Regions from separate parts of the Paenibacillus vortex V453 genome, predicted to be linked through region 2. Evidence: riboswitches for the same ligand, from Rfam matches in the RefSeq annotation. Region 2 holds a riboswitch; each other region holds the start of a gene.
The links. A riboswitch is a leader RNA that binds a small molecule or an ion and turns the genes downstream of it on or off. The one in region 2 is predicted to bind cobalamin.
Positions count from the first base shown of each region.

Region 1: linked by a shared signal. The riboswitch ahead of PVOR_RS05070 (ribonucleoside-diphosphate reductase subunit alpha) and the one ahead of metE (5-methyltetrahydropteroyltriglutamate--homocysteine S-methyltransferase) in region 2 are both predicted to bind cobalamin.
Region 3: linked by a shared signal. The riboswitch ahead of PVOR_RS24835 (ABC transporter substrate-binding protein) and the one ahead of metE (5-methyltetrahydropteroyltriglutamate--homocysteine S-methyltransferase) in region 2 are both predicted to bind cobalamin.

Region 1 covers NZ_ADHJ01000010.1:44,641-55,341, reverse strand. The annotation lists gene PVOR_RS30545 (hypothetical protein) at 1-7, opposite strand, end outside; tRNA gene PVOR_RS05080 (tRNA-Thr) at 14-85, opposite strand; gene PVOR_RS05075 (MTH1187 family thiamine-binding protein) at 193-498, opposite strand; cobalamin riboswitch at 856-1,088, shown strand; gene PVOR_RS05070 (ribonucleoside-diphosphate reductase subunit alpha) at 1,278-3,611, shown strand; gene PVOR_RS05065 (ribonucleotide-diphosphate reductase subunit beta) at 4,423-5,454, shown strand; gene PVOR_RS05060 (MFS transporter) at 5,783-7,045, opposite strand; gene PVOR_RS05055 (GNAT family N-acetyltransferase) at 7,451-8,392, opposite strand; gene PVOR_RS30940 (hypothetical protein) at 8,515-8,658, opposite strand; gene PVOR_RS05050 (DUF817 domain-containing protein) at 8,813-9,610, opposite strand; gene PVOR_RS05045 (MDR family MFS transporter) at 9,914-10,701, opposite strand, start outside.
Region 2 covers NZ_ADHJ01000025.1:362,685-373,385, reverse strand. The annotation lists gene PVOR_RS16615 (Gfo/Idh/MocA family protein) at 1-372, shown strand, start outside; gene PVOR_RS16610 (sugar phosphate isomerase/epimerase family protein) at 376-1,221, shown strand; gene PVOR_RS16605 (response regulator transcription factor) at 1,366-2,058, shown strand; gene PVOR_RS16600 (sensor histidine kinase) at 2,055-3,179, shown strand; gene metE (5-methyltetrahydropteroyltriglutamate--homocysteine S-methyltransferase) at 3,262-5,559, opposite strand; cobalamin riboswitch at 5,706-5,909, opposite strand; gene PVOR_RS16590 (glycoside hydrolase family 88 protein) at 5,994-7,199, opposite strand; gene PVOR_RS16585 (tautomerase family protein) at 7,461-7,643, shown strand; gene PVOR_RS16580 (ABC transporter permease) at 7,650-8,609, shown strand; gene PVOR_RS16575 (carbohydrate ABC transporter permease) at 8,628-9,500, shown strand; gene PVOR_RS16570 (extracellular solute-binding protein) at 9,651-10,701, shown strand, end outside.
Region 3 covers NZ_ADHJ01000045.1:34,200-44,900, reverse strand. The annotation lists gene PVOR_RS24850 (adenosylcobinamide amidohydrolase) at 1-690, shown strand, start outside; gene cbiB (adenosylcobinamide-phosphate synthase CbiB) at 687-1,664, shown strand; gene PVOR_RS24840 (histidine phosphatase family protein) at 1,655-2,395, shown strand; cobalamin riboswitch at 2,548-2,752, shown strand; gene PVOR_RS24835 (ABC transporter substrate-binding protein) at 3,002-4,009, shown strand; partial or broken gene PVOR_RS24830 (FecCD family ABC transporter permease) at 4,006-5,053, shown strand; gene PVOR_RS24825 (ABC transporter ATP-binding protein) at 5,050-5,835, shown strand; gene cobT (nicotinate-nucleotide--dimethylbenzimidazole phosphoribosyltransferase) at 5,903-6,973, shown strand; gene cobU (bifunctional adenosylcobinamide kinase/adenosylcobinamide-phosphate guanylyltransferase) at 6,970-7,548, shown strand; gene cobS (adenosylcobinamide-GDP ribazoletransferase) at 7,545-8,366, shown strand; gene PVOR_RS24805 (L-cystine transporter) at 8,571-9,965, shown strand; gene PVOR_RS24800 (M24 family metallopeptidase) at 10,155-10,701, opposite strand, start outside.

The DNA.
Region 1 (10,701 bases), on a different contig from region 2:
CTTGCAATGAACATGCTGGTGAAGGGAATTGAACCCCCGACCTACGCATTACGAGTGCGTTGCTCTACCCCTGAGCTACACCAGCATATGTGGTTCGAAAACAAGCCTCCACGAACAGCAAAATTATTATAATACTTTAGCAGCAAAATACAAGTCCCAGCCTAGCCGGAACATCCCTTGCAATAAGCAAGATTATCCGCCTAATTTTTCCTGCACCGATTGAATCTTTTGCTTGCTGGAGGAGACTTGATCCCTGCGGTCATCAATCTTGACCGAAGTCGATACGCGCTGGGCTCCAGATAGAAATGGCGCCTCATGCAGAGCTTCAATCGCTCGCCAGATCATATTCAGCTCGCCCTCTATGATGGTGCTCATCGAAGTCAGCTCATATGTAATCCCGTCCTGTTGTTTCAATATACGCTGCATCTCGGCCACATAAGAGCTTAAGCTCGTTGTTGCTGTTCCAATCGGAATCACCGTCACTTCCGCTATAGCCAATACCAAAACCTCCCTCGCAACATCTCATATATAGAACTCTTCAATCTCCAGACACAGATATCATATCAATTCTGATCACTCATATCAAAGCCCCTAACTCGCTATTCACAATAAAAAATAGTCTGCTCCTTCCACCACAGATCCAGTACGCAACTATCGTATTTTGTCAAAACGATAATATACGTGGTATGTGTGCAGAAAAGGTCGCATTCGGTCACAATCCAGGAAATGTTATGGCCTTTTGACAGTTTCTTAGCTGGCACAATGACCGCTCGTTTGCTATAATTCTTTTTGCGTTCAATTTTAAGAATATGGTTTACAAACACAATATATTGGGTTAAATTAGATAAACAACAACCAAATATAGTGTGTATAGGTGCCGGAACAACCTATAAGGCGGTCCGGCTTAATAGGGAAGCATGGTGTAAATCCATCACGGTCCCGCCACTGTAAGGGCTCTCGGCTATTTATCCTATCCAGGCCGAACCAAATCATGGAATATTCTTCTGGCGGACCTCATCAAGGTCTTGGGGAAGGCTCCGATTTGTCAAAGTCCGAGTCAGGAGACCTGCCTGTACGCAGCCAACACCAACCTACGGGACATTAGGTAAGTGTTCGTTAAACTTGCGTCTGTACATAACATCATGCCCCTTCAAGGGCTTATGTCAAACGTCATTCACGAATCACAGCGCACGGACATTTTCAAGCCTGCGGGTTTTAGAAAATGTTTTTTTGATGTCCTTTTTCATATTTCCCCCTAAGAAAGCGAGGAATTATTCATGCCCCAGCTCGTAGTTAAACCGAACAACCGTCAGCTCGCCTTTGATGAAATACGCCTCTCTGTCTATGCCGACCGCAATCTGAAAGGATTGGACATGCTTGATAAAGAGCGCCTGCTTCGCGGCGTAAATGCTAAACTGCGCGGTGAGCAAGTCACCGGCGAAGAAATCAGCAGCGCCTTCACGATGTCCGCGCTTGAGCTTGTGACAAAAGAAGAGCCGAATTGGAAGTTTGCAGCTGCGCGTTCGTTTCTGACCTCTTTATATAAAAAAGCGGCCACCAACCGCCGATACAAAGCCTACCCGGAAGAGCCTTACGGTGCCTTCTACCCGCTCATCACAGAGCTTGTACAGAAGGGCATCTATCGCGAGGATCTTCTGACCAGCTACACCAAGGAGCAAATCGAAGAGCTCGGCGAATGCATCGATCCAAGCCGCGATTTGCTGTTTGATTACATTGGTCTTTTGACACTGGCTGAGCGTTATTTGGCAACCGACTTTGACGGTCGTGTCATGGAACTTCCGCAAGAACGCTACATGGTAATCGCAATGTTCCTCATGCACAACGAGCCAGCCGACAAACGTATTGACCTTGTAAAAGAAGCCTACTGGGCGATGAGCAACCTATACATGACAGCTGCCACACCGACCATGTCCAATGCAGGCAAAAAAGTAGCAGGCCAGCTCTCCAGCTGCTTCATTGATACCGTTGACGACTCTCTGGAAGGCATCTTCGATTCCAACACCGATATTGCCCGTCTCAGCAAAATGGGCGGCGGCATTGGCGTGTACCTCGGTAAAGTCCGTGCACGCGGCTCGGATATCCGCGGTCACAAGAACACCAGCTCCGGCGTTATCCCTTGGATTCGCCAATTGAACAACACCGCCGTGAGTGTTGACCAATTGGGAACTCGTAAAGGAGCCATCGCGGTTTATCTGGATGTGTTCCACAAAGATATTCTGTCCTTCCTGGATCTGAAGCTGAACAACGGTGACGAGCGTATGAGAGCCCATGACGTGTTCCATGGCATCTGTCTGCCTGACCTGTTTATGGAGGCTGTAGAGGCCCGTGAGGAGTGGAGCCTGTTCTGTCCGCATGAAGTGAAGAAGATCATGGGCTGGAAAGACGAGAACGGCCGTCCGCTTGGCCTGGAAGACTTCTATGATCAAGCTCAAGGCGATGGCGAGTTCCGTCAAAAATATGCAGAAGCCGTGGCGAACCCGCAGCTGCCGCGTATTACGGTACAAGCGATCGACATTATGAAACGCGTGATGAAATCCCAGCTTGAAACGGGTACACCGTACATGTTCTACCGCGACACGGTAAACCGTGCGAACCCGAACTCTGCACATGGCATGATTTACTCATCCAACCTGTGCACCGAGATCATGCAGAACCAATCTCCAACCGTTGTCGAGCAAGAAGAGCTGGTAACAAAGGATGGTCAAACCCGGATTGTTATTTCCAAAATCCCTGGCGATTTCGTTGTCTGCAACCTGAATTCCATCCACTTGGCTCGCGCTGTACCGGCCGGTGTGCTGGAGCGTCTCGTTCCTATCCAGGTTCGTATGCTGGATAACGTTATCGACATCAACAATATTGAAGTTCTGCAAGCCCAATATACCAACAGCCAATACCGTGCGGTCGGTCTTGGAACCTTCGGTCTGCATCACTTGCTGGCGCTGGAAGGTATCCGCTGGGAGTCCGACGAAGCCGTTGCCTATAATGACAACCTGTATGAACACATCAATTACCTGCTCGTGAAATCCAGCATGGAGCTGGCCAAGGAAAAAGGCCACTATCCGAAATTCAAAGGCTCCGACTGGGAGAGCGGCGAGTACTTCACGTTCCGCGGTTACACCGACGGCGAGCATGAAGGCAAATTCGTAACCACCGAACAGTGGCGTGAGCTGCAACAGGAAGTACAAGCCAATGGTGTCCGTAACGCTTGGCTGTTTGCCATCGCACCGAACGGCTCCACATCGATTATCGCCGGTTCCACAGCGAGCATCGATCCATTGTACGAACTTCTGTCTTATGAAGAAAAAACCACCTACAAAGTGGCTAACCCGGCTCCGGATCTGTCTGAAAAAACAATCTGGTACTACAAGACCGCTTTCCTGATCGACCAGCATTGGTCCATCAAAATGGCGGCTGCGCGTCAACGTCACGTTGACCAGGCGCAAAGCTTTAACCTGTATGTTCGCCCTGATATCCGGGCTTCGGAATTCCTGGAGCTGCACCTGCATGCATGGAAAGCCGGCATCAAGTCCACGTATTATGTGCGCAGCCGTGCGTTGACGATTGAAGAGTGTGAGTCGTGCGCAAGCTAAGAGTTTAATGTAAACTATTTCGAACCCGCCCAAACCCTCCCTTCCAAGGGAGGGCCCCAAGGGCTCTGCCCTCTGGACACCCGCAAGGTGTGCAGGGAATGAATGAGGCGCTTCTATGTTACTTTGGTGGCTAGGAGCGCTTTCTCCCTTCGGGAACGCTGGAATGTAGTGCGGGGACTATGGCGTTACTCGTGCGTTTATTGAGTTACTTCCTGCGTGGACCGCTCTCCCTTTGGGAGTCGCTTCTCATCTTGTGCAGGGACTAAGGCTGCTTCGTGCGTTTATTGAGTTACTTCCTGCGTGGACCGCTCTCCCTTTGGGAGTCGCTTCTCATGTTGTGCATGGAATAAGAGCTGCTTCGTGCGTTTATTGAGTTACTTCCTGCGTGGACCGCTCTCCCTTTGGGAGTCGCTTCTCATGTTGTGCAGAGAGTAAGAGCTGCTTCGTGCGTTTATTGAGTTACTTCCTGCTGGGATCGCTCTCCCTTTGGGAGTCGCTTCTCATGTTGTGCATGGCATAAGAGCTGCTTCGTGCGTTTATTGAGTTACTTCCTGCTGGGATCGCTCTCCCTTTGGGAGTCGCTTCGCATGAGGGTGCTACAAGCATCGAACGGCTGTAAGCGGGATTGAATATACTTTCTAATACAAGACTACAAGGGTAAGGGTATCCAAGCGGAAGATTTTACGTCCGCCTTTGAGAGCCCTTTGATACCATTAAATACATTCAAGCAAAGGGCGGACTACAGCGGCTGGAGAGTGGATACCCGTCCCTCAACCCGCCCTACTATGATATGCAAGGAGAGAGAATTGGCATGCAAATGCAAAAGATATTTAACACCGAAGCACCCAACCGCTCCACCCGTGTAATTGAAGGTGAGTGCTCCGGGATCTTGAACTGGAACGACATTCGGATGCCTCATATGTATAAACTATACAAGGTGCTGCTGCTGAACCACTGGATCGCGGACGAAATCCCGATGTCCAAGGATGCGCAGCAGTTCCCTACACTGGACTCAGAGGAACAGCGCACCTTCAAAATCAACATCTCCCTGCTGGCTGTGCTGGATTCCATGCAGACGATGTTTGTCAGCGATGTGAAGCGTTATTTTACCGACTCGTCACTCGAAGCCATCTCGGCCATCATCGGTCAGCAAGAGGTCGTTCACAATCAATCCTATTCCTACGTGCTCTCTTCCATCGTTTCGGATCAAGAGCAGAAGGAAATCTTCGAATACTGGAAGCATGATCCGGTTCTGCTGGAGCGCAATCAGTTCATTTCAGATATTTATCAGAACTTCCGCGATAATCCGTCGCCGCAAACCTTCTTTGAAGCTATGGTGGCCGACCTGATCCTGGAAGGTATCTTCTTCTATAGCACGTTTGCCTTCTTCTACAACCTGGCTCGCGACCAGAAGATGATGGCAACCAGCCAGATGATCTCTTACATTCAGCGTGACGAGAACCAGCACTGCTACTTCTTCGCCGAAGTATTCAAACAGCTGCTCAAGGATTTCCCAGAGCTGAACTCCCAAGAGAACATCGACTACCTGTACCGCACCATCGACCGTGCTGTTGAGCTCGAGACCAACTGGGCACACTACACGCTCAGCAATGTACGCGGCATCGATCTGAACGAGTTGGGCGACTACATCAAGTACATCGCAAACCGTCGTATTACGATGATGGGTCTGGAAAAAGCTTACCAAGGCGTAGACGTCAACTGCATGCCATGGATCAAGCCTTTCTCGGATGAAGCTCTGAACGCAACCAAAACCGATTTCTTCGAAGCCAAATCCCGTAACTACGGCAAGGTTGGCGACGACAACGGTTTTGACGATCTGTAACAGAGTCTTCAAAGTCCTTGGGACACCCGCAAGCTTTGCAATGAGTTTATAAAGCGCTTCTAGGCTAATATAGCACTAGGAGCGCTTTTTCTCTTTGGGAATGCTGGAAGATTGACGTAGGGACGATGAAGCCATTGTGTACTGATATTGAGTCTCTGCCTTTAGGCAGGTCCCCAAAAAACGAACAAACCTCGGAGTCATTGTCTCCGAAAGTATGATGTGATTTTCTAAGGGGGGAATCGCTTTCTCGCTTAATAAAGAAATTCGCTCACTCAAATAATATTCAATTTATGGATATTTTCTAAATTCCATTAGAAAACTTTATATTCTAATGGGTTGTATTAATCTGTTTTGCCGCTCCGACAACAATGTGTTTTTTCACATAGAATATAAAGAATATTCCTAGGCCAACTTCTAACACACTGGTCAGTATAGGTACAGATCGAATTCCAAAATAGTATATAAAGACTCCAGTTAGAAACGCCCCCACTTGTATAGAAGCTAAACTACAAGTGTTCCAAAGGCCAAACAATCTGCCTCGTAAATGAGCAGGCACGTCAGTTTGCATTATTTGTCGTTCAAAAGGTACGATAAATGCACCTACAAAAGCGAATAACATTAAACTAATCGCACCTTGATAGAGCTGCTCTGTAAAACCAAAGAGCGTCCAGGTCAGCCCCATCAATATATATACATAACCATATTTATAAGGGTTCTTAAACAAGAACTTGTTATTAGCTAACCAGTAGCCTACCAATACTGAGATAATACCTTCAGATATATAGAGTAAACTGATACCATAATGCTTTGTTTCATAGACATTGGATACAAATTGCTCTAACATCAAATTAAATGATCCAATGATTATTCCCCCTGATAGAGCTGCAAGTAGGACAAGTTTTACAAATTTTTGTTCTTTTATTACTTGTATTCCTACAACAAACTCCTTTTTGATGTTCTTGGAACTCACCATTTTCCTATTGTTTTTCAGGGTAATTCTACTACTTATAATTGCTGAAACAAAAAATGAAAGCGAGGTAACCATCCAAGCAATATCCAGATCTAAGAAGGAAATTAAGGTTCCACCAGCTGCAGCGCCTAGTAATCTAATAGAACTTGTTATTGTGAAATTAAAGGAGTTAGCTACAATTAAATCATCCTCTTCAATTAAATCAGGTATGATCGTTTGACGTGCAATAGTTGCTAAAGAGTTTAGAAGTCCACCTACGAACCTTAATAAACAGAATAAAATCCAAGCATACATACCACCTAGTAACGGAACAACGATATATCCTAGAAATAAAATTCCCCGAAATACTTCTGAAAAAACAATCACCTTCTTCGGATTAAATCGATCGACTAAGAAACCAACTAAAAAACTAAACATTAAAGGCGCAAGTCCACTTACAGCCCATAACATCCCTAGTTGAATTCCATTGTCTGTAATTTGATTAAGTAATACAAGCATCGCTATGAAGGAACCCCATGAGGTTAAACCTGTTAGAATGTTCGTATACGTTAAATATTTGTAACTGGGATATTTCCTCCAAATTAATGAAATCTGGTTCGTTTTTTTCAATTTAATCCCCATCCCCTCTCTTTAAGTAGGATTCGAATTCTTGCCAATCTATTTTATTAAGTATCTTAAGGCATTCTAAAGTCATTAACTCTCACAAATTATCATTTCGCCTCCTTCATTTTATGTGGAAATTTTAACAATATATTAAGAAAATGTATATTGAGAAATTATTCTCTGTTGATAGGTCTTATAAAATTCTTAACTTAAATATTGGAATAATATTAAAAAAAATATAAATACATTACGTCTGCCTGAATCCTTGATCCAATGATATTAAAATTGAAAAAATCAAAAAAAACTCCTTCAACAAACACAAACCTCCGCGATATTCCTGCCAGGAATATCACGGAGGTTTTTTTAACGCGCTTGGATCGGCTGCATTCCAATCATCATCTTATCATCTTGCTATCTAGCGGGTTACCACTTGGCTGCCCATACCTCGATTTCTACCTGAATGGACGGCATCGCAAGTGCCGGCACGTAGGCCATTGTCATGGCCGGCGCCTTTCCGCCATGGAACTTTTCCCACACCTGATGGAAGTGAACCCAGTCCACCTGCTGTGCTGCCCAAATATTGATTTTGACGATATGATCCGCCGAGAGTGCTTCTGCTGCCAACAGGCGCTGAATGTTCGCCAGGGTATTCTCGACTTGTTCCTTCATATCATCCGGCAATCCCCCCTCCATATCGGTTCCCACCTGCCCGGACAAGACCAGCAGCTCGGCTCCCTTCGGAACCTTGGTAACATGGGTATAAGGCCCGATTGGCGGAGCGATGACAGAGGGATTGTACCGCTGAACTTGGGACTGAGACCGGTGATCCTCTTCATTCAGAATAGCCAGCGTCTGATGGTCCTCCCACTGTCCGTTGATGTTTACATTTTTTCTGGCAATGCCTTCCTGATGGAATCCGGCTTTACACAGCACTTTAATCGATCCCAGGTTATGCGGCATTACCCCCGCCTCAATCCGGTGGAACTTCAATTCCTGAAAAGCATGCTTCACCACCAGCTGAACGGCCTCCGTCATATAACCCTTTCCATTATGGCGTTGGTCCAGGAAATAACCGATCCAGCAGCTCTGCAGATTCCACCGCACCACTTCGGTCAGCATGATCTCCCCGATAACCTCTTCGGTGTCTCGCAGCCCAATCACATAGAGATATCCCTGATCCCCTTTACTTGATTCCAGGGCTTCTTGAATCCGTTCCAGCTGTCCCTGGCGGGTATAGAAGGCTTCTTCTCTTAAACCCGTGAACCGTTGAAAAAAATCCCGATTCTCCACCTCAAGCTTCAGCAGCGCATCCGCATCCGATTCCTCTACTGGCTTTACATAAATCTGTTTTCCTTGCAATAACATAGCGTGCCTCTCCTCTACCGGAAAAATGAAAAACACAAAAACACCACAGAGCTCCTGTGGTGTGCATGCCGATCTATGCAGCCACAGGTAAGCGACCTGTGGTGTTTAATTCCACTGCATCCTCATTCGAACAACCGAATGGAAGGATCCTTGATCGCTGAATATCCGATTATGGACATACTTATCCCGTCCTCGGATAGATCAAAGAAAACAGCGGTGGAGCATCCCATGCCTTTGGACAAAGACGCCAACGATCTTTTTTTCATGTGAACCCCCTCCGTTCCATCTCATGTTGTTCCTATATTCCAATCCTCTATATTCAGAACATACTCGTTCTCATCCTGCATCTTCAACGTAAGTCTATAGTTAACCATAATTACCCGTGTTCTGCAAGCAGGATCCAATATCAACGGAGCCGCCTCACATAACCGTTCCCTTGGGATTGTCCTTGGACGGCCCTCTGCCCAGCTTAAGGTGCTTCAACTGAGCCACGATGATGACACTGATCACCACCAGCAGGAACCACGAGCTGATTTTGCCGATATGCACCAGACTCCATGTCCGCTCCTGACCCGGATAGGTCCAGGCCCCAAGGAAGGTTGAAATATTCTCCGCAATCCAGATGAAGAATCCAATCAGCAGAAACGACAGCACCAGTGGCATCCGCAGTGTTTTGCCGTCAACGTCAAAGTACACCACCGTTCTGCCGAACACCACGAATAATAGCGCCGTAAGGAGCCAACGGGCATCCCATACATAATGATGGGTGAAGAAATTGGCATAGATCGCGGCGCTCAGCAGTACGGTGAGCACAGGCAGCGGCCAGCCGGTAATACGCAGATTCATTCGCCGCCAAGCCTGACAGATATAACTCGCAACACTTGCATACATAAAGCCGCTGTACAGCGGCACCCCGCCGATTTTACTCCAGGCTTCCTCAGGGTAAGACCACGATCCCATATGGACCTTATACAGCTCCAGCATCAGGCCGATGACGTGAAAGACACAGATCACCTTCAGCTCATCCCACGTCTCCAGCTTACTGACAAGCATCCCGATTTGAGCCAGCACACATATAAGAAGAATAAGATCATAACGCGGGATTCCTGGAATTTCAATGATTTTGCTCAATGCGAGCGCTCCAAATATGATAACCGGAAAAATACAGGACAACGCCTGCTGATAACCGAATACCCATAACTTTCGTATAAAATCCATAAGTCCCTCCTGCATAGCAGCACATTACGTTCACCCTACCACAGACCCTGATTTGAATAAAAGAACAGCATTGTCATAATTGACCCAGGTTATCCTCGATAAAAAGTAAAAGAGAGAGCAGCTCCTTCTGCTGCTCTCTCTCCGTTCAATATCGTTCCAGACTATTTGTATTCGCGTGTCAGCACCCTCATGCAATACAACGCATAATCGTTTAATCGCTTGATTTATTAGAAATCATTTGCCATAGGTCATGCTTTAGCGATCAGATGAATGACCTTCCTCAAATACCCGATACCGGCGTGGTCAGACTGCGACATGCTGAACCGGTTTTTTCTTTTTGACTCGTAACAAAAATGTAAGAGGTATGGCCACGACAGCCACCATCGTCCCGATCAGAAATACGTCATCGATGCCCATCGTGGTGGCAACGCCCTTGGTCGTGGCACCCGCTCCCATATAGTATGAGGTTCTGGATACCACCAGCGCACTGAAAATGCCGATGGACAACGAGGCAAGCCCTTGACGAGCCCAATTCGTTATGGATGACGCATGGCCCGAATATTCACTGGACACCGCACTCATCGCTGCATTCGTTAACGGCATATTACACAGCGCGATACCAAGACAGCGGATCAATTGCAGCAGTGAAATGTACAGCACCGAAGTATGAGTGCCGATTCCGCTGAAGGCCAGGGTGGCGGCCACAATAATCAGGACACCTGTAATCACCAGCCGAAACGGACCGATCCGATCATAAAATTTGCCGATAATCGGCGAGGCAGCCGCCATGACAATCGCTCCCGGCAGCATGATCAGCCCCGTATCCATTGGAGACAGCTTCAGCACAGTCTGCAAATACAGCGGCACCAGAAGCGTTCCGGTATAAAGCGATATCGTCACAATACAGTTCAGCATTAAGCTGTACCGAAACCGCGGAAACTTGAATACCTTGAGCTGCAGCAGCGGGGATTTGATGCGCAGCTCCCACCTAACAAAGAACAACAGCAGCAATATGCCGGAGAGGAGCAAAGACAGCGTCTTCCAGGAGCCCCATCCCCAGTCATTGCCGTGACTGAACGAGAGCAGGAGCA
Region 2 (10,701 bases):
CAGTATGCCTCGGGTGCTATCGGACATCTGGATTTAACGGTTGCCGTGCGGATGGACTGGCATGAAGGCTTTCAAATATACGGCGAACACGGAAGCATTCTCGGCAAAACCTACAATCCGTGGCTCTTTAAGTCAAGCGATGTTGAGGTGTTCTCGGCACGTGACGGCTGTTATCACAGACCGCTTGGCGAAGACGCGCATTTTTTCAAGCTTCAGGTTGAGGGCTTTGCAGATACGATTCTGGACCAAGCACCCATGAAGGGGGCCAATCTGGAGGATGGCGTTGCCGCCATGCGGGCGATGGCGGCGATTGCAAGATCTGTGGAGAGCAAGGAGACGGTGAGGCTGGCTGATGTAACGGGAGGTGTATGAGGCATGAGGCTTGGCATCTTCTCCAAGACGTTTCACCGACCGACATTGGATGGGAATTTGGATGCAGTCATGGCAAGTGGACTCGATATCATACAGTTCAATCTGTCATGCGCTGGTCTCCCGTCTCTGCCGGATGCAGTGGATATGGAGATGGCGGTCCATATAAGGGAAGCGTGTGAGAAGCGGCATCTTCAAATGGCTGCAGTCTCCGGTACCTTTAACATGATTCACCCGGATCGGCAGAAACTGCGGAACGGTGTTCGCCGGTTTCGTCATTTGGCCGCGATGTGCCATGCCATGGGAACATCGGTCATCACCTTGTGCACAGGCACAAGGGACCCGGTCAATATGTGGAGAACGCATCCGGATAACGATACGCCGGAAGCATGGAATGATCTGCTCCTGACGGTGCGGGAGGTTGTGAATATCGCGGAGGAATTCCAGCTTGACCTCGCTATTGAACCTGAGCGGGCCAATGTGGTTAGCGATGCCGTCAGATGCAGGCAGCTGCTGGATACCATCGCTTCAGCCCGATTAAAGGTCGTGCTGGATGCGGCGAATTTGTTCAGGCCGGAGGAGGAGAAGCCTTTGGCCGATGTTCTGGAACAAGCATTGTCGCTGCTCGGCGAACAGGTCATTATCGCGCACGCGAAGGATTATTCGACCGCTGACGGGCTGAAATATGTGGCTGCCGGAACCGGTGAGCTGGACTACGGAGCTTACTTGAGGCTGCTGCAAGATTATCATTTCAAGGGACCGCTTATTCTTCATGGATTGTCAGAGAATGAGGTGCCGAAGAGTGCTCACTACCTGAGGACCCGAATGGCTGCAGTTCAAAGAAACGGATGAGGGGATTGTTACAGTAGCCAGGCCCATGGTATTCATGGTCTTTTTTGGCGTGTCCTCACTAGATCTTCACAAGTTTCAGTTATCATGAATTTTTATGTTAAAGTGGACGTGTACTGAGAAAGCACTCGATAAGGAGAAACAACCATGAAGACCATATTAGTCGTGGACGATGAGCCGAATATTAGAGAAGTTCTTGCTTCTTATCTGCTTAAAGAACATTATCTGACACTGGAAGCGGCAAACGGTTCCGAAGCATTGGGATACATGCGTAAGCAGGCTGTGGATCTTGTTATATTGGATCTGATGCTGCCGGATATGGAGGGTGAGCGGGTATGCCAGGAAATTCGAACGTTCAGCTCAGTGCCGATTATGATGTTGACGGCAAAAGTGACCCAAAGCAGCAGGATTGGCGGGTTTGCGGCCGGTGCGGATGACTATATTGTAAAACCTTTTGACCCCCGCGAGGTGATGGCAAGAATCAAAGCCGTCTTAAGACGGGGGGATGACAGCAAGCTGCTTGCAGATGTAATTGTATATCACCAGGGGCGGCTTGTGATCAATTCGTTGAAGCACGAGGTAACCTGTGATGGACAGGTCATAAATTTGACGCCCAGCGAATATAAACTGCTGCTCTTGCTGGCCAAGTATCCACAGCGGAATTTCTCGCGCGAAGAGCTGGTCGATCGGGTATTAGGCTGCGATTTTATTGGGGATATCCGCATTATTGATCAGCATATCAAGAATTTGCGGCAGAAGATTGAGCCCGATTCAAGACAGCCCCAATATATCATCACCGTCTACGGATTCGGCTACCGCTTTGGAGGTGAGGTGTCTTGAAGCAGCGCCTGGATCTAAGGCTTGCCGCCATTATCATCAGCATCACCGCAGGGATTCTGATCGTGTTTACCGTCACCAATATTGTGACCAACCATTATCATATAGCCATGTACCAGCAGCAGTCGAATGGGCATCACGGAATGGACGAGCTGAACGAACATCTGGAGCAGGCGCAGATGCAATCCATTATTTTGACATGCTTGCTGTCGATAGCGGTGGCCTCCATCATAGGTATTTATGTGGCTAGAAGGATATCGGCTCCCCTAATCCAGATGAAGCAAGCAGCTGAGATGATGACGCAAGGGAAATTGGATATCAGGGTGGATACCCGAGGAGATGATGAAATCGCGGGACTCGGTTCTTCGCTGAATGAGCTGGCTGTACAGCTGCAGAAGCAGGAGCAGCTTCGGAGAAACATGACGCAGGATATTGCCCATGAGCTGCGAACGCCGTTAACTACCTTGAAGAGTCATACCCGTGCGCTGGAGGACGGCATATGGGAGCCGACAGCCGATCGCTTTCGAACCTGCCTGGAAGAGATTGACCGATTGATTGATCTGGTTACTGAGCTTGAAGATCTGCATGATATGGAATCACCCGAGTTTCAGTTATCCCGATCGGAACAGGATCTGGCCAAGATTATAGAGAGAGCTGTGACCGTGGTAAGGGCCGCGTACAATGAAAAACAAGTGGATCTGCGATACGTGCATCAACCCGGCGATTTGCCGATAATCGCTAAAGTAGATACGGACCGGATGCTTCAAATCTTAATCAACGTGCTCAGTAACGCACTGTACCACACACCGGCAAGCGGGAGGGTCCTGACTGATCTAGTGGACGAAGGGAATACGGTTCAGATTCGTATTGAGGATTCAGGCCAAGGCATTCCAGCTTCCGATCTGCCGTATATATTCGAAAGGCTTTATCGGGGAGATAAATCAAGGAACCGGTTAAACGGTGGAAGCGGAATGGGACTTGCCATCGTCAAGCAGCTTGTTGCAGCTCACGGCGGAGATGTATGGGCTGAAAGCGGGAAAGAGCAAGCAGGTGGAAGCTGCTTCTATATTCGGATACCCAAGGAAATTCCCGTCGATTCCAGCAGACAACAACAGGAAGTATAGAAGCAGGGGTCATCTATATAAAAAAAACAGCAAGCGCTCTGCTTTAAGCAAGAGCGCTTGCCTGTTTTCTTACTTCAACCCTTTAAGATTGATTAACGGACAATACCTCTCGATATTGGGAAGCTGCTGCAACCATGTTGCGCAGGGCAGCTACGGTTTCATCGCGCCCGCGCGTTTTCAATCCGCAGTCGGGGTTGATCCAGAACAGTTCGGGATCCAGTACGGACAACGCACGCTTAATCATCTGGGTCATCTCATCGACTTCCGGAACGCGCGGGCTGTGAATATCGTAAACGCCAAGGCCGATGCCATGATCATACGTATGCTCCTCGAAGCTCCCGATCAGCTCGCCGTGACTTCGTGAAGTCTCGATGGATATCACGTCGGCATCCAGGGCGCGAATGGAATCGATAATGTCATGGAATTCGCAATAGCACATATGGGTATGAATTTGGGTTGTATCCTTCACGGATGAGGTGGACAGACGGAATGCCTTCACTGACCAATCCAGATATGCCTGCCAATCTTCACGCTTAAGCGGCAATCCTTCACGAAGCGCCGGCTCGTCAACCTGGATCATCTCGATGCCTGCTTGCTCCAGTGCGTTAACCTCAAGTCGGAGAGCCAGGGCGATCTGATAAGCGACCAATTCTCTTGATATGTCGTCGCGAACGAAGGACCAGTTCAGGATCGTGATCGGTCCGGTTAACATCCCCTTGACGGGTTTCGAGGTCAGGCTCTGTGCATATACGGTTTCCTTCACGGTCATCGGGTTTACGAACTCAACGTCTCCATAGATGACGGGAGGTTTGACGCAGCGCGATCCGTAGGACTGAACCCAGCCGTTAGCTGTAAAGGAAAACCCATCCAATTTTTCTCCGAAAAATTCCACCATATCAGTCCGTTCAAACTCCCCGTGAACGAGAATATCCAGGCCGATGTCTTCTTGAATCTCAATCCAGGCGCGAGTTTGCTCGGCGAGGAAGGTTTCATACTGCTCGGCAGACCATTCGCCGCTTCTCCAGTTCTTCCGGGCCTGCCGAACTTCGGTCGACTGCGGGAAACTTCCGATGGTTGTGGTAGGGAGGAGCGGGAGATTCCATTTCTTCTGCTGGGCTTTGCGCCGCTCTTCAAACGACAGCGCTCGAGTCGGATTCAATCCGACAACCTTGGACGTTTCTTTCTGTACCTGTTCGTTATTCCGCAGCGATGATTGATTCATGGCGGCTACGGCCTGGTTATGCTCTTTCAGCTGCTCGGAAACGGACTCAATCCCATTATTGAGCGCGCTAGTGAGCAGCGTCAATTCGTCCAGCTTCTCATTGGCAAAAGATAACGCCTGGCGAAGTACGGGGTCCAGCTTATCCTCATAAGCTGTGGATACGGGAACATGGAGCAGGCTGCAGCTCGGCTGTATCACATATTGAGAAGGCTTCACCTTTTGGGAGAGGGTGTCCAGCAATTCCAGCTTGGCATCGAGATCTGAACGCCAGATGTTACGACCGTCGATAAGACCAACCCCCAGTACCTTATCCTCAGGAAACCCGTGCTTGAGAAGCTGTTCGGTATTACCATCCAGGCCGTGTACGAAATCAAGCCCGATGCCTTGCACAGGCAAGGAGATGATCTCTACATAATGGCTGACCGAATCGAAGTAGGTTTGGAGCATGATCCGGATCGCCGGAGCCGCTGCATGAAGTTTTTTGTATACGGATGATACAAGCGCCAATTCATCTTTGGCTAATGAAGTAACCAGAATCGGTTCGTCGAACTGCACCCACTGAACACCTTCATGCTCCAGCTCCTTCAGGATTACCGCATACAAATCCGTGAACTGGTCCAGCAAGGACTCGAATTGATCCGGGGTGTAGCCTTTAGACAGCTTAAGGAAGGTATAGGGACCGACAAGAACAGGTTTACCTTCGATACCTAGCGAGGATTTGGCTTCACGGTAAGCTTCTAGCGGCTTGTTGACCGTAAGATGTGGTTTGGCATCCTGAAGTTCCGGTACAATGTAGTGATAGTTCGTGTTAAACCATTTGGTCATCTCGCACGCAGCAGCACCTTGACTGCCGCGAGCCATGGCAAAGTAGACACTCAGCGGTACAGGATCACCATCGTACTTGAAACGCTGTGGCACCAAGCCAAACATCACCGACATGTCGAGCATATGGTCGTACATTGTAAAATCATGAATCGGAATAAGGTCGATGCCTTTCTCCTGTTGAATGCGTAAACGGTCCAACCGAATGTCGTCCAACTTGGATAGAAGTTCGTGTTCCTCAAGCTTGCCGCTCCAGAAGGATTCCAATGCTTTTTTCCATTCGCGATTTGCTCCGATTCTCGGATAGCCGAGATTGCTGCTTTGAACATTTGCCATCAATATCTTCGCCTCCACCAACATATTTAAATGACTGAATAAAAAAAGACGCCTTTACCCCGATCATAATATCAAGGGTAAAGACGCCTCCGTTGTGTACATACGGATGCTGCGATCTTTAACACCTCCCTATCTCCCGTAGGTAAGCAGTGTTGTCAGAATAGGCAGGTCTCCTGGCTCCAGAATCAAGGTCTGCCATGGCCTTCCCGATCAAAAGCTGATCAGTGGCATCATCCGATGGCAAACTCCTCTGTTACAGTGGCGGGACCGCGTTGGTGTTGCACCAAACTTCCCTTTTAAGCTGAAATTGAAGAGGCTTCAACATCAGCACCTATTCCCATTAATTAAATTTGATTGCTGAGTATCAAGGTACAATAAATTCCATAATTATGCAACCTATTTAAATGGAGGTTGTCTTACGCAAAAAAACCGGATCAGAAGATCCGGTTTTTCCACCCCATTAACTTGGCAGCGGCCTCAACATAATAGTAATCGCCATAGATCAGGGAGACGTTGATATTTTGGTCACCAGGCCAATGGCCTGTTGCCTCTTTCAGTATGCCTTCATAATTCGGATCATCCCATTCAGCGTAACGAGTCGTCAAGGAGTCGATGATGCGTAAGGCACTTCTGCGGTACACCGCGCTTTCGGTTTGCGGTACCTGATCTGCGAGCTCAAGCAAACCCGAAGCAGCGCAGGATGCCGCTGACGTATCTCGGGGTTCTGCCGCAATGAAGAGAGATTCAGCTGATTGATGGGTTGCTGCTGTTGCGGGTGTTTCCAGCTTCTCGGGTTCCGCACGAAAATCCCAGAGCGGTATGGAATCCTCCTCAAGGGACGCGACAAAGAAATGCGCCACGCGTTTCGCGGCGTCCAGATATCGGATATCACCGGTATACCGGTACGTGTTGGCCATGCCATGCAAGGCCCAGGCAGCGCCCCGGCTCCAGGCGGATTCGGGTCCCAGTCCTTGTCCTCCGAGCGCTTCCATGAATTCCCCGGTGAACGGATCAAACCGACAAATGTGCCTAACGGAGCCGTCCGGTCTTATAAAATGCTCCACTACCGTATTGGCCTGCTCTCTGGCAATATGCGCATATCTCGGATCACCTGTCTCCTCGGAGGCCCAGAACAGGAGGGAGAGGTTCATGGTGGAGTCAATGATGGACCAGCCTTCATTCCCGTGATTCCAGGAGGTAGGTTTCACCTGATTCCAGGCACGTATAAACCGTCCCGCAGGATTGTATCTTCCAGCCAGCAGGGTAGCGGCCAACACCCCTCTGCGCCTGGCATCCTGATCCCCGGTCAGCTTATATTTGATTACGGCCGTCGGCAGAAACTGAAAGCCTACATCATGATGAAAGTTGCTCTCTGCAATAATGGCCTGCTCAAGTCTCATGTCCCATTCCCAAGCCCATTCCTTATACTGCGGCTGCTTGGTCATATCATACATAATCCACAGCATCCCCGGCCAAAAACCGGAGGTCCACCAATCGATCCGGGTGGAATCATAGATCCCGTTCTTGGTTGCATGGGGAACCTTGTCTGCCAGCTGCTCCGCCATGCGTGATAGTTTGGCCTCGAGTCGTTCCCATAATAACGAATAGGATGCGATCGCTTCCTGCTGTTGTCCGTTCATCGTAACCCTCCCAGAACTTATGGTATAGATCGGCTGATGTCTCGTTTCTGCTGAGACCTATTGTTCCATAGAAAGGCGATAAATTCTATACGCGGAGCAGAAGAACTATTGAAATAACAAGCCGATCCTAAAAAAACACAAGCTTTTCGAAGCACCTAAAAAAAACACAAGGGAAGCGATCAACTTCCATTGCTGCCCGTACCTGAAAACTTATAGGATAAGGATATTCATCACATCCATTTCATAAGGAGGCGAAAGCCGTTGCCGCAAATTACGATTAAAATGTATGAGGGACGCTCGGATGAGCAGAAGAGCGAAATCATTGATGTTTTTACAAGAGAGTTGTCCCGTATTATTGATCGTGAACCCGAATTCATCAGCATCCAGTTTGACGAAATTCCGATAGATGATCATGCACCGGCCAATTTGAGAAACAAGAGGTGAGCACAGATGGCCGAACCAACAAAAGCAGTAAGCAAGGCGCTGCCGGGAAAATATACCAAGCGCAAAAACATATTAGGCTTCATGTGGAAATACAGGGCACTGTATTTCATATCCCTACCAGGTCTTCTGTTCTTCGGATTGTTCAAGTATGTTCCGCTTATGGGCTCTGTCATCGCATTTCAGAATTATAATCTGTTTGCCGGCGTGACCCAAAGTCCATGGGTGGGTCTCGAGCACTTTGAACGAATGTTCCAGCATTACGATTTCTTGAAAATATTACGCAATACGCTTCTACTGGGCACGTACGACATTTTGTTTGCTTTTACAGCGCCTATTGTTCTGGCATTACTCCTTAATGAGGTTCGCCAAGTCGTTTACAAGAAGATTGTGCAGACCATTTTCTATGCGCCGCACTTTTTATCATGGGTCATTGTAAGCGGTATCTTTGTTGGCATTCTGTCTCCATCATCCGGGATCGTGAATGTGATGCTGGGCTGGTTCGGCATGGAGCCGATCTATTTTCTTGGAGAGGATTCCTATATTCGTTCTGTGCTGGTGGGCTCCGGATTATGGAGGGACGTCGGATGGGGGACCATCATCTATCTTGCGGCGCTTGCAGGTATCAACCCGGATCTCTACGAAGCCTCCGATATTGACGGAGCGGGCAGATGGCGTCAGACCCTCAGCATTACGCTGCCGGCATTGCTTCCTGTTATTACGATCCTGTTCCTGCTCAAGATTGGGGATTTCATGGATTATGGATTTGAACGCGTCTTTGTATTTCAGAACCCGCTTAACATTCAATCCAGCGAGATTCTGGATACGTACATTTATAAGGCTGGCCTGCAGCAGCTTCAGTACAGCTATGCAACAGCCATCGGGGTGTTCAAATCCGTTGTCGGCTTGTTCCTGATCTCGATAGCAAACACCATCAGCAAGAAAGCGACCGGCGAGTCGCTGTATTAGAGGGGAGTGACATCCAACGTGAAATATGACAGTGCAGGCAGAAAAATGTTTCTTGTATGCAACTATATTATCCTTACCTTTCTTGCACTCACCATGCTGTTCCCTTTTCTCAACGTGATCGCTCAGTCGTTCAGCAGCCCAGGTGCTATCGACCGGGGAGAGGTCATGTTCTGGCCGGTGGAGTTTACGTTCGCTTACTACCAGCATGTATTCAATGACGTCTCCATTTGGAGAGCTTTTGGAATCAGCGTTTATATTACAGTGTTCGGGACCTTCATTAATCTGGCTGCTACTGCCTCACTGGCGTATCCACTGTCCAGACCCGAGTATGTAGGCAGAAAAACGATCATGATCATCATCCTGATGACGATGATTTTCACGGCGCCGCTGATTCCGCAATTTATTCTGATGCGTGAGCTGAATCTGGTGAACACGCTCTGGTCGTTGATGCTGCCAACAGCAATCAGTGCATTCAATCTGTTTGTGCTTCGAACCTTCTTCACCCAGATTCCGAATGAACTGATTGACTCGTCCCGTATTGACGGATGCAGCGAGGTCCGCACATTATGGAGCATCGTGCTTCCGCTGTCGAAGCCGGCATTGGCGACGGTAGGCATATTCTACTCGGTGACCAACTGGAACAAATACATGGATGCACTCTACTATATCAACGATCGAGCCAAGTATCCTCTGCAGGTGAAGTTAAGAGAGCTGCTCGTGAACGAAGGATTGACCGATACAGGCAACCTAGCGTTTGAAGCAAGCTCCCAGTCCGTGCAAGGCATCCAGATGGCGGTTATTCTGGTAGCCACGGTGCCCATCATTCTTCTGTATCCGTTTCTGCAGCGGTTCTTCATTCATGGGATGATGATCGGGTCGATCAAAGAATAATTCAGTGGAGTAGTCCAAAGCGTGATCCTAAAAAAACGACAAACCGAGCCAAAGACATTCCTTGTTCCCGCCCTGACGGCTCTCTATACTGATATTAAGTTTGAAAGCGCTATTATGAGCGACTATATTAGCTTGAAAAGAGGGGTAATCATGAGAAAAAGGTGGACGCGCGCGCTCACGGCAGGTCTTGTTCTGACCATGCTTGCTGGCTGTGCGGGCAACAATGGAGGCGACGCCGGGACCCATGCCGGTGGCGGTAAAACAGAAGGCGGGGAAGCAGCGGGAGCAACAAAATTCTCCATCTCGATGCGGACGCTCAACGTATCCTACGTGGAGAAGAATGCGGATATCAACAAGGATAAATATGTGCTGGAGCTGGAGAAAAAGACGAATACGGACCTTGATATCCGTCTCATTCCACATAATGAGTACCAGGATAAAATGGTGCAGATGTTTGCAACGAACGACATTCCGGATGTGGTGCAGGGAACTGGCGGAATCAGCGGCCCTGAGCTGGCTGGCGCTGTCGAGAACGGAGTGTTTCTGCCGCTGAACGATCTTCTGCAAGAGCACGGGCAGGATCTGCTCAAGTTTATCCCGGAGGAAGCCTGGAAGCGGATGACGGACTCGAAGACAGGCAACATTTACGGGATTCCCGAAATTCTCTCCAATCCATCCAGACGGGCAACATGGATTCGTACCGACCTGCTGGAGAAGGTGGGCAAGGAAATTCCGACAACGGTTGAGGAGACGATGGACGTACTCCGCGCGTTCAAAGAAGCCGGGGTGGAGCAGCCTTATGCCGGTCGCCAGAACTTCAAATATGCCGATACCTTCTTCGGCGCTTATGACGTACTGGGCTATCTGAACCAGTTCAAAGTGTTCCCGGACGGGAAGGTAAAGCCTACCTTCTTCGACGAGGAGAATATGAAGCAAGCGATTGGAATCTATAAGACAATGCATGAAGAAGGACTGATCAGCAAGGAATTTGCCACGATCGAGAGCGCTGATTTCAAGTCCATCGTAACGAGCGGTAAAGCTGGCATGTGGTCCATGAATGCGAATGAGCTTCCGATCTGGGGAACCCAGCTCACCGAGAATGTACCGGATGCCAAAGTAGCTCTGATTCCATCTCCGGTAGGACCTGATGGCAAGGGGGGCTATGCCCATTATAATCCGGTCACCCGTTCTTTCTTCATTA
Region 3 (10,701 bases), on a different contig from region 2:
AAAGCGTGGCTGGGAACGACAGTGTCCCTGGAAGCGGAGCAGGATTACCCGCATATTCGGATATCGCTGCCGGATCAGGCCGTTTCCTTGAGCAGTGCCATATATGGCGGCGGATTTGGGCGTGTGGATCATCTGGTGAACCGCTATGTGGACAGGCATTACGATTGCAGTGATCCCGTAAACGATATGTTTAGCTTTATCGAGGAACACGGGTATCCGGCTGGCTCTACGGCGGGATTGATGACAGCGGTAAAACTGAAATATGCATCCATATGGGAAGAGCGTGGGGAACAAGCCTCCATTCTATGCTGCGCCACCGCTGGTGTGGGCAATGCTGCGCGTGCAGGATCAAGCCGTACGACCTTTGCCGCTTATCAGCCGGGCACGATTAATATCATGCTGTTGATCGACGGGATGATGACGCCTGCTTGTATGGTGAATGCCGTCCTGACGGCAACGGAAGCGAAGGCCGCAGCACTTCATGATCTGGGCGTGAAGGATCATGAAACGGGAGCCATCGCGACCGGAACGACAACCGATGCCATCGTCTTGGGGGTTAGCGGAAATCCCGCTTACGGCGTGAATCATCATTATGCCGGAACTGCAACCGATATGGGCGGTATGATTGGCCAACTCGTTTACCGCAGTGTTACGGAGAGCATTGTCTCTGAGAGAGAGGACCGGATATGACTGCCATATGGGTCATCTGGGCAGCCGTGCTGCTGGACTTGCTGATCGGGGATCCGAGATGGCTGCCCCATCCTGTCATCGGCATGGGGAAGGTCATTCGCCGGGTGGAAGGATGGATACGCCATCGGGCGACTACGGCTCAAGGCCTGAAGCGTGCGGGCATTCTGCTGCCGGTGATTGTGGCCGGCGGCTCCTTTGTGCTGACATGGCTTCTGCTGCTGTTATGTGCGGCGATTCATCCTTGGCTTGCCTGGGGAGCGGAGGTCGTGCTCATAGCCACTACGATTGCTGTAAAAGGGCTGCGTGATGCCGGACTGGAAGTATACAGCCATCTTTGTTCCGGGAATCTCGCCAAAGCGAGATACTCCCTTAGCATGGTGGTCGGCAGAGACACCGACCATCTGGATGAGCCGGAGGTTGTACGCGGAACGGTGGAGACGGTGGCGGAAAATATCGTGGATGCGGTGATCGCCCCGCTGTTGTTTGCCCTGATCGGCGGAGCGCCGCTTGCAATGGCCTACCGTGCGGTGAATACACTCGATTCCATGGTCGGTTATAAAAACGAGAAATACGAGTCCCTAGGCTGGGCTTCCGCCCGTTTGGACGATATCGCCAATTGGATACCAGCGCGCCTGACCGCAGGCCTGTTAACCGTGGTGGCTGCGATGTTCTCATTGCAGTGGAAGCAAGCGATTGCGATGGTCAAAAGAGATGCGCGGAAGCATCCAAGCCCGAACAGCGGCTTCCCGGAATCCGCGGTTGCCGGCGCCTTGGGCATTCGCCTGGGAGGCGAGAATTCCTATCAAGGCGTGATCTCGTTCCGGGCTTACATGGGCGATCCCGAACGTGCGCTTCATGCAGAGCATATTCGGGTGACAACCCGGCTTCTGCTGGGCGTATCCATTCTGTTCACGGTACTCGGCACAGCGGTGCTGGGGCTGATTACAGCAGCCGGAGGTGCGTTATGGCTGTAAGACTGAACCTGCATCTTGTTCGTCATGGCCGTACGCAGTGGAATGAGGAACGCCGTTACCTGGGTCACGAGGATCAGGGGGCTCTGATGGAAGGGCTGGAACAGCTGCTTCCGCTGCGGGAGGAGTTTCGCTCCAGGCATGTTGCCAAGGTCTATTGCAGTGATCTCCTTCGTTGTAGACAAACACTGAACTGCATCCTGTCGGATTTACATATGCCCGGCATTATAAATGAGGTCGAGCTTGGCAGCGTTATTCCCGGTGTCTGTTATGACAGGAAGCTGCGGGAGCTTGATTTTGGCGATTGGGAAGGAAAAACCTACGAGGATTTGAAGGAAAATGCGGCTTATCGGCGCTGGATCGACAACCCGGGAACGGTTACGCCGCCGAGCGGGGAGAGTTGGCCATCTTTTTGTTCCCGAATTGAGGTTTTTCTGGCCGAAATGTATCAGGATATGAAGGGGTTATTGTCGATGCAGGAAGGCCCCGCTATTCTCTTGGAGTCAGAGTCAGAGTCAGAGTCAGAATCAGCGGGCCACGATACCGAGACTCAGCCGGGGGTGCTCGATATGGACGTGCTTGTAGTCACCCACGGGGGCGTCATCCGGCAGATTGCAGCGGCAACCCTCCCGGATACAGAATTCTGGGCTACGTCGGTATCGCCGGGCGAGGTGCTCCAGCTGCAGTTGGCCTGGGACGGAGCACGCTGGCGAGGCGTACGGGTAAACGAATAAATGAAATCGTACGATTTTGGTGCGGAATGAACGATAACGGGAAAAACCAATATCGTTAAACCCTTGAAACGAGCGAAACTTCCAGTTGTAAGGCGATGGTTTATCGCCTATAATCTTGTGCAGAGAAACCATGCTTGGCCTATCATAAATAAATTCATATTGTTTGCGAGGGTCCCGGACAGAAGAGGTTATTCATGTCTTCTGCCGGGTTAATAGGGAAGCCGGTGCAAGTCCGGCACGGTCCCGCCACTGTGAAGCAGGGACTTCTCCACATGCCACTGAGCGTCAGCGCTTGGGAAGGCGGGGAAGTCGTTACAGCCTGTAAGTCAGGAGACCTGCCCTTAGCGAATGAATGACGGTCCTTCGAGGAGAGGATTACGTTTTGCAGTCCCGTGCGGACGGCAGTTTAAGGCGCTATCTGTGAACGGTTATCCAGGTGTCCTTATGTTAAAACGTAATCCCTGAGTCCTTATTTACGAGGAATCAGGGATTTTTGCTTCTTTGGAGTATGACGATTGACGTTTTTCTTCCTGCTCAGGGGATCGGTTGAAGGAATTTAGACGTACAGCGCCAGGTTCTCAATTATGTTTAGGGGGATTTGAAGAGATGAAAGCAATAAACAAAACATGGTCCGTACTTCTAGTAGCCATACTGATGGCTCTGGCCTTGATCGGCTGTGGCGGGGAAGAAGGGGCACCGAAAGAAACCACGCCGCAAGCTGCACAGGAGCAAGGGCAGACCAACGAAGCGCCAGCCGACTCCGGTGAGGAGCTTAAGACCACGTATCCATTAACGGTTAAGGATTCAACCGGGGTTGAAATGACGTTTGATAAAGCGCCGGCTAAGATTGCATCCTTGACTCCGTCCGAGACGGAAAAGCTGTTTGCTCTGGGTCTGGATGAGGAAATCGTAGGCGTATCGGATAATGACGATTATCCGGAAGCTGCGAAATCCAAGCCCAAATTGGGCGGATTCCAAGTGAATAAAGAGGCTATTATTGCAGCTGATGCCGATGTGGTGTTTGCCGCTTCGATGAATGCACAGAATGCCGAGAAACTGCGTGAGCTTGGCGTAACCCTGTTTGTCAATGATCCGAAAACCATCGATGCCGTGATGGAGAACATTGAGCTGATCGGACAAATTACCGATCGTCAAGCTGATGCCAAAGCGGTCGTAGATCAGATGAAGCAGGAACTGGCATCCGTTACGGAAGCTGTGAAATCCGTGAAGGATGAAGACAAGAAGAAGGTGTACGTCGAGTTCTCCCCGGGATGGACTGTAGGCAAAGGCGAATTTATGGATGAGATCATCACTGCAGCCGGCGGTGTTAATGCAGCTGGCGATACGGAAGGCTGGTTCGAAATCAGCGAAGAAAAGATTATCGCTGCGAACCCGGATGTCATTCTGTACACGGACGATGTGGTTGATGAAGCGACCAAAAAAACACTGGATCAACTCATTAAAGAGCGCGGAGGCTGGGATCAGATCGAAGCCATCAAGAACGATCAGGTCATTGCCGTAGATGCCAACCTGCTGAGCCGTCCGGGTCCCCGCGTTACGCAAGGACTAATTGAAGTGGCGAAGGCTGTTTACCCGGAACTGATGAATCCATGAGTAAAAAACTTGCAGGATTCGGTGCGGCCGGCGTTATCCTATTGCTGCTAACCTTGGTTGTCAGTCTCGGAATCGGATCCGTTCACGCAACCTGTGAGAGAGATTGGGGCGATGCTGCTGCACCGGCTGCCGGGGATCGGCGATTCCATCCTCCCGAGCTGGGAAGCTTCATCCGAACAAATTCTGATGAAGGTGAGGTTACCGCGGATTTTGCTGGGGATGCTTGTTGGAGCTTCCCTGGCGGTAGCCGGGGCTGCCTTTCAGGGCGTATTGCGTAATCCGCTGGCGGATCCGTTCACGCTCGGTGTATCCTCGGGTGCTGCGCTTGGCGCAGCATCCCTGATTTTTTTCGGGATGGAATACTCCTTTGCTGGAGGTTACACCCTGCCGCTTGTAGCATTTCTGACCGGAGCAGGCACATTGTGGGTTGTGCTGCTGTTGGCAAGGGATCAAGGAAAGCTGCCGATTCACGGACTGATCCTGTCCGGGGTGGTCATGCAGTCGTTTCTGGGCGCTGTGGTTTCGTTTCTGACGGTGATGTCCAAAGATACGGTAAACCAAATCCTGTACTGGACGATGGGGAGCCTGAGCATGCGCGGATGGTCGTATACGGCCATCCTTTTCCCGTATTTTATCGTGGGATTCGCGTATTTATGGAGCCGGTCGCGAGCGCTTAATATTTTGTCGCTTGGGGAACGGCAGGCCGCTCATATGGGATTGAATGTGGATCGCCTGAAGACAAGCGTACTGATCGTAGCTACCCTGCTTGCCGCCGCTGCCGTATCGGTCTCCGGCGTCATTGGCTTCGTGGGGCTTGTGGTTCCGCATATGATACGCCTTATCACAGGCTCCGATTACCGTACCATTGTCCCTTTGTCGGCTCTGGGCGGTGCGATTTTTATGGTCTGGTGTGATACGGCTGCACGTTCCGTGCTGGCTCCAACGGAAATACCGCTCGGGGTGGTCACTGCATTCATAGGCGCTCCTTTCTTTGCGTACCTGCTGTACCGGAACAAAAAACGGCGTAGGGAGGGGTTAGCATGATTAGAGCCCAGGGTCTTGGCAAGGCATATGGCCAGGTGCCGATACTTGCAGGTGTAGATCTGCACATAACGGAAGGTGAATGGTGGGGAATCATCGGTCCGAATGGAAGCGGCAAATCCACCCTGATGCAGCTGTTATCCGGTGTGGAGAGTCCTACGGCAGGGAGCGTCTCGCTCCGGGGCAGGGAGCTTTCGAGTTATAACAGAAAAGCGCTGGCACGAATCGCAGCCGTCCTTCAGCAGGAAGGTCTCGATCCGACGGATTTTACCGTGCGGGAAGTGCTGGAAATGGGACGCTTCCCGTTTCTGAATTGGCTTGGTCGAGAGGATAAAGATGCGACCCCGCTCATTGATGCCATTATTCAGAAGCTGGATCTTGGCGGTTTCGAGGAACGTCGGCTTACCGAGTTAAGCGGGGGTCAGCGTCAACGAGTTGCCCTTGGCAAGGTGATGGTCCAGGAGCCGTCCTTGCTGATGCTGGACGAACCGACAACCTATCTGGATATTCGCTATCAGCTTCAATTCATGGATATGGTGGCAGAATGGCGGAACTCATCCGGCATTACGGTGATCAGCGTACTGCATGATCTGAACCTGGCGGCTCAATTTTGCGATAAGCTGCTGGTTCTGGATCAGGGAAAGGTCGCAGGGGTCGGGAAGCCGGAGGAAGTGCTGACAGCAGAATATATTCGCCAAATATTCAGGGTAGAGCCCTCCATTGTCACCCATCCCGAGAACGGAGCTCCACAGGTGCTGTTAACGGCGAACAGCACATGGTCCTGACAGCTCTTGCTCCGGCTTCTGCTGGCGATGTAAGATTTAGGTGCAAGAAAGAAGGAGGAAGTTTGAATTGAGTAAATCCTTGACGGATCATTTGAACGATATAACGGCTAACATCAAACCTCTGAATGCCGAAGTGCAGGCCGCGACCGCAGCCTATTTGGACACCTTGACGAAACCTCCGGGGAGCCTTGGCAAGCTCGAGTCGCTTGCAATTCAATTAGCCGGGATCACAGGCAACATCAAGCCGTCGTTTACAAAAAAATCTGTCGTTGTCATGGCCGGGGACCATGGAGTGTGTGAGGAAGGCATCAGCGCATTTCCGGCAGAGGTGACGCCTCAGATGGTCATGAACTTCCTGAATGGAGGCGCAGCTGTTAACGTGCTGGCTCGCCAGGCGGGAGCCGACGTTCATTGTGTTGACATCGGTGTCGGGACAGAGCTGAACCATGAGAAGCTCCTCTCCAGGAACATTGGCAGAGGAACCGCCAATATGGCTAAAGGACCGGCCATGACCAGAGAGGAAGCGCTGCAATCCATCATAACCGGAGCAGAGATAGCGGCAGAGCTGGCTTCCCAGGGGACGCAGATGTTCGTGACCGGTGAGATGGGCATTGGGAACACAACGCCAAGCGCCGCGATCTTCTCGGTTCTGTCAGGCAAACAACCCTCTGAGGTTGTGGGACGAGGAACTGGCGTAACCGATGAGCGGCTGATACATAAGATTAACGTTGTGGAGCAGGCTATACAAGTCAATCAACCGCATGCGCATGATCCTCTGGATGTGCTCTCCAAAGTCGGGGGTTATGAAATCGGTGGATTGACGGGGCTGATTCTCGGTGCAGCTGCACACGGATGCCCTGTTATCATCGACGGTTTTATTTCCAGTGCGGCGGCTTTGATTGCAAAATCGATTTGTCCGGAAGCCCTCGCTTATATGATTGCCTCTCATGCTTCGCATGAGCAGGCGCATGTTCTTCTGCTCGAAGAACTGGGACTCCACCCGATGCTGCAAATGGACATGCGTCTTGGAGAAGGAACCGGCGGCGTGCTGTGCCTGCATCTGGTGGAAGCGGCTTGCAGGATCATGCAGGAGATGGCGACGTTTGAAAGCGCCGGAATCAGCGGGGGATCGGTATGAGCCAACAAGGAAGCGTGCTGGTCACGGGAGGGGCAAGAAGCGGGAAGAGTTCATTCGCGGAGAAGCTGTGCATGAAGCGGGCTGAATCCGGAATGTATGTGGCGACTGCGCAGGCTTATGACGATGAGATGCAAGCACGCATCCGCATCCATCAAGACCGGCGGCATGATTCCGCTTATGGGTGGCAGACGGTGGAGGAGCCAATTGCCTTGCCAGAGCTGCTGGACACGCTTGGCGAAACGGTTTCAGATGCTCCGGCCGTAGTGGTGGACTGCCTTACGCTGTGGCTTACGAATGTACTGCTCCAGGCTGAGCCTGAAGGAACAGCCGTGATGGAAGAGCGTCTGGGCCTTTCGATCGGCAGGCTGGCAAGAGCGGTTCAGGTCTATCCGGGCCTGGTCATTTTGGTGACAAACGAAGTGGGGTCGGGCATTGTGCCCGAATATCCGCTGGGCAGGATATACCGCGACTGGGCCGGGATTATGAATCAGAGGCTGGCCCGGGTCTGTGACGAAGTATTTCTGGTGACTGCGGGAATTCCGGTGGAAATCAAGAGCAAGGAGTACCTCATATGAGCAAGATGATACAGGCGGCTGCGGCCGCTTTTCAATTTTTATCGAGGCTTCCAATTCGGCGCGAGATTCCCTTTACGCCAGAGGTTCAGAAGCGGAGCGTTGTTTTTTATCCATGGGTAGGCGCTGTTATCGGTCTGATTGTGGTCGGTTTGGGAATCGGCTTGAGCTTTGTGCTGCCTTCATTTCCTGCTGCTGTCATCCTGCTGATCGTATGGGTAGCGCTGACGGGCGGGCTTCATCTGGACGGCTGGATGGATAGTGCGGACGCCCTGCTTAGTCATCGGTCACGCGAACGGATGCTGGAGATTATGAAGGACAGCCGCGTAGGTGCAATGGGGGTCATGGCGTGTATGCTGCTTCTCCTGCTGAAGGCTGCCTTGATTATGTCCGTATGGGATTTATCGGAGGGGGCCTGGAAGCAGGAAGCTTGGCTGCTGGTGCTTGCTCCGGTCTGGAGCCGATGGTTCATGGTTTATGCCATGTATCGCTGGCCGATGGCGCGGGGGAGTGAGGGGCTTGCGGCTTTGTTTCACGGACTGACCGCTGGAAGAAGAAGGATGGCGGGCTCCATGGCTGCGTTGTTAACAGTTGTCATCATAGGTCTCCAATGGGTCATGGCAGATACCGCTGATTATTGGCTGCTGGGCATCGGGGGACTCTTTTTCATACCGTTCATTTCATGGGCAATCGGAACGGTAACGGCGGAAAGGATGAGCCAAAGACTTGGCGGACTGACGGGAGATACTTACGGGGCGCTGAATGAACTGATCGAAGCGGTTGTGTTAATATTTGTGGTTCTGCTCTTGAAACTTACATGATAAGATAGAAGAGGCATAGCAGTGGTAATCCGATCAACATAATCAACATCAGGTGAAAAACAACGATTTCGATAGGAAATCTACGGGAATGGGTAATGTTATGTTTAGAGTGGGCCGTGAGATGGAAATGAATACATACTAGCGCACTTATGACATGAGGATGATACAACATATCCTTATACAAGAATGGGAGGAATGATTAGGATGGAAACGCTTTGGGTTATCATCAATGTCCTTGTTCTGATTCTGCTGGTCGGCATTTTGTACTGGATGCAGAAAAAGCATTACTCGTTTACCAAACGAGTGTTTGCAGGACTTGGCTTGGGTGTGTTGTTCGGAGTGGCACTGCAGCTCATCTACACTTCGACTTCCGATGTGGTGGTGAAATCCACCGACTGGTTTAATCTGATTGGATACGGGTATGTTCGGCTGCTGCAAATGATGGTTATTCCGCTTATCATGGTATCGATCATATCGGCTATCATGAAGCTGAAGGGAGGCCGGAATGTTGGCAAAATGAGCGGCCTCATCATTACGGTGCTCCTGCTAACGACGGCGGTTGCTGCAGCAGTTGGAATTACAACCGCTCTGGCATTTGATTTGTCTGCCGTGAATATTCAAGGCGGTGCTGCCGAAGAGCAGCAAGGCGCACTTCTGCAAGAGCGGCTCGGAGATGTTGAGGGCCGGACTCTGCCCCAGCAGATCCTTGATTTCATTCCGAGCAATCCGTTTGCCGACATGACCGGAGCGCGAAGAACCTCGACGATTGCGGTCGTCATTTTCTCCGCATTCATCGGGATAGCGGTTCTCGGTTTGGACAGGAAAAACAAGGAGCAGGCGGAAACCTTCCGCAATATGATCTCGGCAGTCTATGGCGTCGTCATGCGTATCGTGACCCTTGTGCTTCGTCTGACGCCTTACGGGATTCTTGCATTGATGGCCAAAACGATTGCCACAACGGATCTGCAGGTCATCATGAATCTGATCGATTTCGTGCTGGCTTCTTATGTGGCCTTGATTGTTATGTTCATTATCCATCTGGTGCTGCTTGCGATATTCGGGTTCAATCCGCTCAAATATGTGAAGAAGGTGTTCCCTACCCTGACCTTCGCCTTTACGTCACGCTCCAGCGCGGCTACCATCCCGCTGAACGTACAGACGCAGAACAAAAAGCTAGGTGTCTCCGAAGGCATTGCGAACCTGTCGGCATCGTTTGGTGCCACGATTGGGCAGAACGGCTGCGCAGGCATTTATCCTGCCATGCTGGCCGTTATGATCGCGCCGACAGCCGGTGTGGACCCAACCTCCTGGTCGTTTATCCTTACCTTGATCGTGGTTGTTATGATCAGTTCCTTCGGCGTGGCGGGTGTTGGAGGCGGAGCAACCTTCGCTTCACTCATCGTGCTGTCGACGATGAACCTCCCGGTAGCCCTGGCGGGTCTGTTAATATCCGTAGAGCCGCTCATTGATATGGGCCGTACAGCTCTGAATGTGAATGATTCCATGACAGCCGGCGTAATTACAGGGAAAGTTATGAATGAAGTGGATAAAGACGTGTTTAATGATGACAACATTGAACTGGACTTGGTTCAGGGATAAGCGAAATAAGCGAATTGAATGGAGGGCCATCTTGACGGCGAATGTTGTGCCGGCAGGATGGCTTTTTCGCCTCGGGTGCGTACAAGGATAACATGGATCAGAGACAGCAAATAGGCCGTTGTAAACAGAGAAAGCCCGAATACCGTTGCAATAACGGCATTCGGGCTTACTGCTATGATGAAAACAACGTTAACCGATGATGGTCAGCTCTTTCGGGAAAGAGGTTAGCACTTCTACGCCATTCTCGGTTACGATGACATCATCCTCAATCCGTACGCCGCCTACTCCTTGCAGGTAAACGCCAGGCTCGATTGTAAATACTGCACCGGGCCGCAAGAGTTCTTGGTTCATGCCGTGGATCGATGGATATTCGTGAACATCCATGCCAAGCCCGTGTCCTAAACGGTGTACAAAAGCATGGCCGTATCCTGCATCGTCAATCACCTTACGAGCCGCCCGGTCAATCGAACCATAGGTTACGCCTGGCTTGACGGCTTTAATACCGGCCAGGTTCGCAGCGAGGACCGTCTCATAGACGTGTACGGCTTCAGGCTTCGGTTCGCCTACGGCAAAGGTACGGGTAATATCCGACGCATAACCTCCGGCATATACGCCCAGATCAAACATGAGCAGCTCCCCGGCTTGAATACGGCGTGTTCCGGGGACCCCATGCGGCAGCGCTGTGTTGGGACCTGATAGTACCATCGTGGCGAAGGAGGGGGCATCCGCGCCCAGC